Regions from separate parts of the Cupriavidus sp. 05N39 genome, predicted to be linked through region 2. Evidence: predicted binding sites of a transcription regulator. Region 2 holds the regulator's gene; the other holds the start of a gene.

Region 1 (3,650 bases), on a different contig from region 2:
CGAAGAAAGAGTACTTGTTCAAGACTGTCTCCTCGATCGCGGAAACGGCCTCGTTTGGCCTGGACTTCGGCGAGATCTACAAGCGCTCGGTCATCGGCGTGCGCGTCCGTGGCATACCGGCCAGCGACAAGGAGGCCTTGGTGGCTTACTTCAGGCGCATCAATGACGACTATCACCAGCGCGCCAGGAATACCGAGTATCACCGCGGCGAGATCAAGTACGACTACATGCGCCTCAACTGCGCCAAAACCGTCGGCGCCGCATTCAAGTTCGGGGCGGGCTACAAGGACCTGGAGGTCACCAGCGCCAAGGTCCTGTCCGGACGGCGGGTGGTGGCGGCCGCCACGGCCAACCTCCCCACCGAGATGGCGATGAAGCTCATCAAGGAGTGGGGCAAGCGCGGGTACGGCATGGACGTGGTGCTGTACAAGAAATACGGCGGCTCGACCTATGTGGATCCGCACGAGGACGAAAAGGTGCCCTTCAAGGACCTGCCCAATCGTTTCCCCTCGGTCCTGTCCATGGATTTCCGCAGGGAGCAAGGCGCCTACGAGGACTTCGACAACCTCTTCGCCATGTATCTCCTCTACAACCTGGGCAAGTACAGCGTACGCGTGAACGAGCAGACGAGGCTGCTTGAGATTGAGAAGGACAAGCGACCAATGGCCTACCCGGAGGCAGCCAGACTTGCCACCCAGAGCGCCAGGTCGGACAGCGAGAATTTCCGCCGCCGCATCCCGTTCAGCCAGAGAGGGACAAGGATCGGGGAAACGCCGGATAACACGCACCTCTACGATTTCACTGACAAGGATGCCAGGACGGCGAAGCCCTAGAGATTAAAGCCACAGTCAGCCAGTCCACATGAAATTCCATGGTTGCCTCCCGGCGGCGCCAGCGCGCGGCTGTGCCGCCATTCCTCATAAGCCTCTGTATTTAAATGAGAATCTTGAAAGCCTGGCTGCGCCTCTGGCTGCGCGGGTTCAAGGTTGAACGAACTTCGGCATGAAGAATTTTGCCGGAGGAAGGGTAAACACGTATCAAGTCGCTGACTTGAAAACGTAAACCCCCGTCCCTATAATTAGCACTCGTCGGGCATGAGTGCTAACAGGCCTCGCCCGGCGCACCAATTCTGCTGGCCGTTAGTGCTGGCGGCCAATTTTGTGAACCTGAAATCACTTTTTGTACCAAGGAGTCCGTATGAATCTGCGTCCTTTGCACGACCGCGTGATCGTCAAGCGTCTGGACAATGAAACCAAGACCGCTTCCGGCATCGTGATTCCCGACAATGCTGCCGAAAAGCCTGATCAAGGTGAAGTGCTGGCCGTGGGCCCCGGCAAGAAAGACGACAAGGGCGCTTCGATCGTCCTCGACGTCAAGGTGGGTGACCGCGTGCTGTTCGGCAAGTATGCCGGCCAAGCCGTGAAGGTGGATGGCCAGGAACTGCTGGTCATGCGCGAAGAAGACATCATGGCTGTGGTGAACAAGTAATCCACGCACCCCATTCGTACCGATTTAGGAGATTCAGAACATGGCAGCTAAAGACGTAGTATTCGGCGACGCCGCCCGTGCCAAGATGGTCGAAGGCGTGAACATTCTCGCCAACGCAGTCAAGGTTACCCTGGGCCCGAAGGGTCGTAACGTTGTGCTGGAGCGCAGCTTCGGCGGCCCGACCGTGACCAAGGACGGCGTGTCCGTGGCCAAGGAAATCGAGCTGAAGGACAAGCTGCAGAACATGGGCGCGCAAATGGTCAAGGAAGTGGCTTCCAAGACCAGCGACAACGCCGGTGACGGTACCACCACCGCAACCGTGCTGGCCCAGTCGATCGTGCGCGAAGGCATGAAGTACGTTGCCGCCGGCATGAACCCGATGGACCTGAAGCGCGGRATCGACAAGGCTGTGGTGAACGCGGTCGAAGAGCTGAAGAAGCTGACCAAGACCACCACCACCAGCAAGGAAATCGCCCAGGTTGGCTCGATCTCCGCCAACAGCGACGAAGTGATCGGCAAGCTGATCGCTGAAGCGATGGACAAGGTCGGCAAGGAAGGCGTGATCACCGTGGAAGACGGCAAGTCGCTGGCCGACGAACTGGAAGTCGTGGAAGGCATGCAGTTCGACCGCGGCTACCTGTCGCCGTACTTCATCAACAACCCGGAAAAGCAAGTTGTCGCCCTGGACAACCCGTTCGTGCTGCTGRWCGACAAGAAGATCTCSAACYTSCGRGACCTGCTGCCGGTGCTGGAGCAAGTGGCCAAGTCGGGCCGCCCGCTGCTGATCATCGCTGAAGACGTCGAAGGCGAAGCCCTGGCGACCCTGGTGGTGAACAACATCCGTGGCATCCTGAAGACCGCCGCTGTCAAGGCTCCGGGCTTCGGCGACCGCCGCAAGGCCATGCTGGAAGACATCGCCATCCTGACCGGCGGCGCAGTGATCGCCGAGGAAATCGGCCTGACGCTGGAAAAGGCAACCCTGCAAGAACTGGGTCAAGCCAAGCGCATCGAAATCGGCAAGGAAAACACCATCATCATCGACGGCGCCGGCGACGCAGCCTCGATCGAAGCACGCGTGAAGCAGATCCGTGCCCAGATCGAAGAAGCGACCTCGGACTACGACCGTGAAAAGCTGCAAGAGCGCGTGGCCAAGCTGGCCGGCGGCGTTGCAGTGATCAAGGTTGGCGCAGCCACCGAAGTCGAAATGAAGGAAAAGAAGGCACGTGTGGAAGACGCACTCCACGCAACCCGCGCAGCCGTGGAAGAAGGTATCGTCCCCGGCGGCGGTGTGGCCCTGCTGCGCGCTCGCGCTGCCATCGCCAACCTGACCGGCGACAACGCTGACCAGAACGCCGGCATCAAGATCGTGCTGCGCGCCATGGAAGAGCCGCTGCGCCAGATCGTGCTGAACGCTGGCGAAGAAGCTTCGGTCGTCGTGGCCAAGGTCATCGAAGGCAAGGGCAACTACGGCTACAACGCCGCCACCGGCGAGTACGGTGACCTGGTGGAAATGGGCGTGCTGGACCCGACCAAGGTGACCCGCACCGCGCTGCAGAACGCTGCTTCGGTCGCTTCGCTGATGCTGACCACGGATTGCGCCGTGGCAGAACTGCCGAAGGACGAGTCGGCTCCGGCAATGCCGGGCGGCATGGGTGGCATGGGCGGCATGGACGGCATGATGTAAATCTGCCGGCCTGCCAACCTGGCAGCCTGCTTTATCCGCATTACCCGTAGTAACAAAAACCCCCGCCGGCGCGAGCCGGCGGGGGTTTTTGCTTGTGCGCCGGTTGCCGCGCGGGCGACCGCTCCGGCGGCGTCAGAGTTCCACCGTGTAGCACCAGTCGAAAGCCGGGTTCTCCAGTTCGCCGGTCTTGCGGCGCACATAGCCGCGTGGGTTGCACACCACGCGGGCGTTTTCGAGGCGGTAGTCGAACCCTGTATGGGTATGTCCGTGGACCCACAGGTCGGCCTGCGCGATCAGGTCAGGCCGGCGCGAGATAAAGCCGCTGGAGACCAGGTCGTGGGAAAAGCGCGGGTCGAGGCTGCCGAGATCGGGGGCGTGGTGGGTCACCACCACCGTCTTGCCTTCGAAGGGCGTGGCGAGTTGCACGGCCAGCCAGGCGCTGGCCGCCTCGTGCCGCGCCAGTGCGTCGGCGGTGGTG
Region 2 (5,576 bases):
TGGCCCAGCGTGGCGGCGGCGCCATTGATAAAGGCCTTGCTGCGCCCGCCGGCGTCGACGGTCCGGCGCAGCAGCACGGTGCCATCGTCGCCGGTGAGGTCGTGTTCGGCCAACCAGTCATCGAGCCCGGCGGGGGTGGCGAAGGTGGCGCTGATGCTGGTCCGGGCGGCGCCTTCGCGGACCACGCCGGCGTCGGCGCGCTCACCCAGCACCAGGGCCAGCGCATCGATCAGGATCGACTTGCCGGCACCGGTCTCGCCGGTGAAGACGGTGAAGCCCGGGGAGAAGTCGAGGTCGAGCGTATCGACGATGACGAAATCGCGGATGGACAGGCTGCGCAGCATCGTGGGCGACGGGTCGGGGTCAGGGGCGGATTCGGTTTGGGGGCGGCGGATCTGGGCCGGATCGGTCAGGATCGGCGCGGCTCAGAGCCGGTTGTCTTCGCTCGGGTACTCGTGCCAGTGCAGCTTCTTGCGCAGCGTGGCGTAATAGTTGTAGCCGATCGGATGCAGCAGGTTGACGGTCTTGGCCGACCGGCGAACCACAATGCGGTCGCCCGGCAGCAGCGAGGTCAGTGACTGCATGTCGAAGTTGACGCTCGCGTCGCGCGCCGTGGCCACCTCGATCGAGACTTCGGCGTCATGCGGCAGGACGATCGGGCGGTTGGACAGCGCATGCGGGGCAATCGGCACCAGCACCAGCCCCGACAGGGTGGGGTGCAGGATCGGGCCGCCCGCCGACAGCGCATAGGCGGTCGAGCCGGTCGGCGTCGAGACGATCAGGCCGTCCGAACGCTGGTTGTACATGAAGTGGCCGTCCACGGAGACGGCCAGTTCGACCATGCCGGAGATGCCGGAACGGTTGACCACGACGTCATTGAAGGCCAGCGCGGAAAAGATCACGCCGTCGTCGCGTACCACCTGCGACTCCAGCAGCATGCGGGTCTCCGACTCGTAGCGGCCCGCAAGCATGTCGGGCAGCACCGAATGCACGTCTTGCAACGGGATGTCGGTCATGAAGCCGAGGCGCCCGTGGTTCACGCCGATCAGCGGCACCGGGTAGCCGGCCAGCTGGCGCGCCAGGCCCAGCAAGGTACCGTCGCCGCCGAGCACCACCGCCACATCCGCATGCTTGCCGATCTCGTCCGGCGCCAGCGCCGGATAGTCGGTCAGCCCGGTAGCCATCGCGGTTTCGCGCTCGAACACCACATCCTGGCCGTTCCTGAGGATGCAGGCGGCCAGATCCTCCAGCGGGCCCTCGATGCCGGCGGTGGCGTACCTGCCGATCAGGGCGACGGTGCGAAAGGGCGCGCGCGCGGCGCCGGGCGTGGGGAGCGAAGACATGCCGGGATTAGACCATACCGCCGCGACCATTGTCAGCAGATGGGCACCTGCGGCCGGGCCGGAACACGGATGAGCCGCCCGAACGGGGTAAACTTGCGTAAAATCGGGAACATCATGGATGAACGTGCAAAAACGCTTCTCAAAACCCTGATCGAGCGCTATATCGCCGAGGGACAACCCGTGGGCTCACGGACCTTGTCGAAGTACTCCGGGCTCGATCTGTCCCCTGCCACCATCCGCAATGTGATGTCGGATCTGGAGGAAATGGGGTTTATTGCCAGCCCGCATACCTCGGCGGGGCGCATTCCGACGCCGCGGGGTTATCGCTTGTTCGTCGACACCATGCTGACCGCCCAGCCGCTGGATGGCGCGCTCAACCTGGCTGAACTGACCGGCAAGATCCAGGGCCAGTTGCGCGGCCAGCAGCTTGGGCCGCAGCGGATGATCACCTCGGCGGCTCATACCTTGTCCAACCTGTCTCAGTTCGCCGGCGTGGTGATGACCCCGCGCCGCGCCCAGGCGTTCCGCCAGGTGGAATTCATGCGGCTCTCGGACAAGCGCATCCTGCTGATCATCGTCACGCCGGAGGGCGATGTGCAGAACCGCATCATCCAGACCGAACTGCCGTATTCCCCGTCGCAACTGGTCGAGGCGGCCAATTTCATCAACTCGCACTTTGCCGGCATGAGCTTCGACAATGTGCGTGACCACCTGCGCGGCGAACTGCAGGCGCTGCGCATGGATATGTCGCAACTGATGCAGGCCGCGGTGGAGGCGGGCAGCAACGCCATGGCCGAGGAAGAGGACGATCACGTCTTTATCTCGGGCGAGCGCAAGTTGCTCGAAGTGGAGGATCTTTCCTCCAGCATGGAAAAACTGCGCAAGCTGTTCGACGTGTTCGAGCACAAGACCGGCCTGCTCAAGCTGCTCGATGTCTCCAGCCACGCCCAGGGCGTGCAGATCTTCATCGGCGGCGAGAGCAAGCTGGTGCCGCTGGAAGACATGGCGGTCATTACCGCGCCCTACGAAGTCGACGGCCAGATCGTCGGCACGCTCGGGGTGATCGGGCCGACCCGCATGGCCTACGAGCGGGTGATCCCGATCGTCGACATCACCGCGCGCCTGTTGTCCAGCGCGCTCAGCCAGAACTAGTGTCGTCCTGGCCCGGTCTCACAGACTGCCTGTTCCGTTCATCCTGTAAGCTCGGCGAGACCTGGCGGCCGCGCGCCCTGTGCCCGCGCCGCTCCGCCACACCGGAAATTACATGACGTTTACTCCCGAGCCGGCCTATCAGCATGGCCAGGCGCCGCGTACGGCGATCCTGCTGATCAACCTCGGCACACCCGATGCGCCGACGCCTAAAGCGGTCGGCAGCTACCTCAAGCAGTTCCTGTCGGATCCGCGCGTCGTGGAGATTCCCCGCGCCGCATGGCTGCCGATCCTGTATGGCCTCATCCTGCCGCTGCGCTCGCGTGCGTCGGCGATGAAGTACGAATCTATCTGGCTGCGCGAAGCCCATATGACGGGGTCGCCGCTGCTGGTGCACACCGAGCGCCAGGCCCACGCCTTGCAGTTGTTGCTCAACCAGCATGGCCACGAAGTTACCGTGGCGTGCGCCATGCGTTATGGCAACCCCTCGATCGGCTCGGTGCTGGAGGCGCTGCGGCGCCAGGGGACCGAGCGCATCCTGCTGCTGCCCCTGTACCCGCAATATTCAGGCACTACCACCGCGACCGCCTTCGACGAGGCATTTCGTGTGCTCAAGGCGTGGCGAAACCAGCCGGAGCTGCGGCTGGTCAAGCATTTTCACGACCATCCGGCGTACATTGCGGCTTTGCACCAGCAGGTCGGGGCATACTGGGCGCAACACGGCACACCGGATTTCGCGCGTGGCGACAAGCTGATCCTGTCGTTTCACGGGGTGCCGCGCAGGACGCTGGAACTGGGCGATCCCTACCACTGCGAATGCCTGAAGACCGGGCGCCTGCTGGGCGAGGCGCTGGGTTTGCAGCCGGGGCAGTACCAGGTCACGTTCCAGTCGCGCTTCGGCAAGGCGGAGTGGCTGCAGCCCTATACCGCGCCTACCCTGCAAGAGCTAGGCAAGGTCGGTACCGGCCGGGTCGACGTGTTTTGTCCCGGCTTCCCGGCGGACTGCCTCGAAACGCTGGAAGAGATCGCCATGGAAGGGCGGTCCGAGTTCCAGGTGGCTGGCGGCAAGGTATTCCACTACATTCCTTGCCTCAACGATGCGGAAAGCTGGATCGCCGGGCTCGCGGAGATCGGATTGCAGCACCTGCAAGGCTGGCCGCTGCGGATGCCCCATCCGCATGAACTGGAAGCCCGGCGCACGCAAGCCCAGACCCGCGGTGCGGCGGCATGAGCGGCGCGGGAGTTACGGCTTGGAGGTGAAGGTATGAACGTATCTTTTGAGGCCGATGCCCGCCTGCGCATCGACAAATGGCTGTGGTGCGCGCGATTCTTCAAGACGCGCTCGCTGGCAGCCGAGGCGGTGGAGCGGGGCAAGGTCCAGGTCAATGGCCAGGCCTGCAAGAATTCGCGCGAGGTCAAGCCGGGCGACACGGTCGTACTGGAGGCGCACCAGCAACGCTGGGAAGTGGTGGTAAAGGGCGTTGCGGGAGCCCGCGGTCCGGCAACCGTCGCCCAGACACTCTATGCGGAAACCGAGGCCAGCGAGGCGCGCCGGCGCCAAGACGCGGAGAACAGGCGGCTCAACGATGAACCGGCGTCGCGCTTGCAGGGCCGGCCGACCAAGCGCGACCGGCGCCAGATCGATGGCGTCATGGGGTGAGGAGGGCAGCCGCGTGGGCGGTCGCCCGGACTCACCTGGCTGGGTCAGCGAACGTAGGGGATGATGTAGTGCTTGAAAACCGCCTTGCCGCTGCCGTACTCGGTGTCTCGCGGCGTGAACGCGCCGGAAAGGCAGATAAAGGCTGTCATCACCGATAATGCGGCGAGTAGGAAGACCGTCAGAACAGGTAGCTTATGCATGGCTAACCTTTCGAGAGTGGCCCGACGTGTGATGCATCTTCGACCCCGTTATTTTTGTCATTTTTATACGTTTTCATCTTAGGGGGTGCGCTGCTGCAAAGCAATATGGCCCCTATTTCCACACGCCTCTCTTTGTAACCTTGTGTTTCACCGCACCGTCCCGGTGCGCCCTTGAAAAACAGACGCTTGCCACCAACTGCAGGCTACATTTGCCGATTGACCACCCGGCGGCCTGCGACCAGGCAGGCCGCGTCCTTGTATTGATACGGATCGACATGGAAGAACAGAAGCAGACGCCACCCACCACGCCGCCGCTCACGCCCGCCAGCGAGGAGCTGAACACCGCCCCGGCCGGCCAGGCCGAGAACGCCGCTGGCGACGTGGCGGCCCAGTTGGCCGCGCTTGAAGCCAAGGCCAAGGAGCACTACGACATGTTCCTGCGGGCAACTGCCGAGGGCGAGAACATCCGCCGCCGCGCCCAGGACGATGTCACCAAGGCGCATAAATTCGCCATCGAAAGCTTCGCCGATTACCTGCTGCCCGTGATGGACAGCCTGCAGGCCGCGCTGGCCGATGGCTCAGGCGATATCGCCAAGCTGCGCGAAGGGGTCGAATTGACAGCGCGCCAGCTCCTTAGCGCCTTCGAGAAGGGCAAGATCGTCGAACTGAACCCGGTCGGCGAGAAATTCGACCCGCACCGCCACCAGGCCATTTCCATGGTGCCCGCGCCGCAGGAACCCAACACCGTGGTCACGGTACTGCAGCGTGGCTACATGATCGCAGACCGCGTACTGCGTCCGGCACTGGTAACGGTGGCGGCGCCCAAGTAAGCGCAACGCCTCGGCTGTCCGCCCATTTGGCCGGCACAAGCAACGCCCGGTGCCGCTGGCCCGGGCGTTTTTCATTGCAGGAGAAGCTTATGTCCATCAAGCCAGACAATACCGCCGCACCCGGCGCCGCTGCCGGCGCGGCGGCGCACCTGGATCACCGCGCCTTCGATGCATTTGGCATGCGCGAAGTAGCGAGTGAAGACATTGATGCGGCCATTGCCGCTGCCGGCGACGCGCTCGTTTGTGTGTTTTTCTGGGGCGTGGACTGCTTTAACTGCGAGATGGCGAAGAAAGGCATGCTGGCGAATCCCGAGCCGGTGCATGCCCTCGAACTGCACTGGCTGCACGCCAACGTCTATGCGCATCCCGAGTTGGGCAAGCGCTTCGGCCTGCA

Evidence for each region. Region 2 encodes HrcA, which represses chaperone genes, less so after heat shock. Its sites were predicted from a motif close to TTAGCACTCNNNNNNNNNGAGTGCTAA; they were not measured.
Region 1: a site for HrcA is predicted at 1,079-1,105, ahead of groES (co-chaperone GroES). Genes of this name have one in related genera too.

Annotation. Positions count from the first base shown of each region.
Region 1 is NZ_JBFTNE010000006.1:39,287-42,936, reverse strand. Features, by position in the region: gene AC1DN0_RS04710 (YebO family protein) at 1-833, shown strand, start outside; gene groES (co-chaperone GroES) at 1,198-1,488, shown strand; gene groL (chaperonin GroEL) at 1,529-3,172, shown strand; gene AC1DN0_RS04695 (metallophosphoesterase) at 3,305-3,650, opposite strand, start outside.
Region 2 is NZ_JBFTNE010000003.1:17,763-23,338, reverse strand. Features, by position in the region: gene recN (DNA repair protein RecN) at 1-344, opposite strand, end outside; gene AC1DN0_RS01970 (NAD kinase) at 426-1,343, opposite strand; gene hrcA (heat-inducible transcriptional repressor HrcA) at 1,458-2,495, shown strand; gene hemH (ferrochelatase) at 2,608-3,723, shown strand; gene AC1DN0_RS01955 (RNA-binding S4 domain-containing protein) at 3,757-4,152, shown strand; gene AC1DN0_RS01950 (hypothetical protein) at 4,197-4,352, opposite strand; gene grpE (nucleotide exchange factor GrpE) at 4,628-5,182, shown strand; gene AC1DN0_RS01940 (thioredoxin family protein) at 5,272-5,576, shown strand, end outside.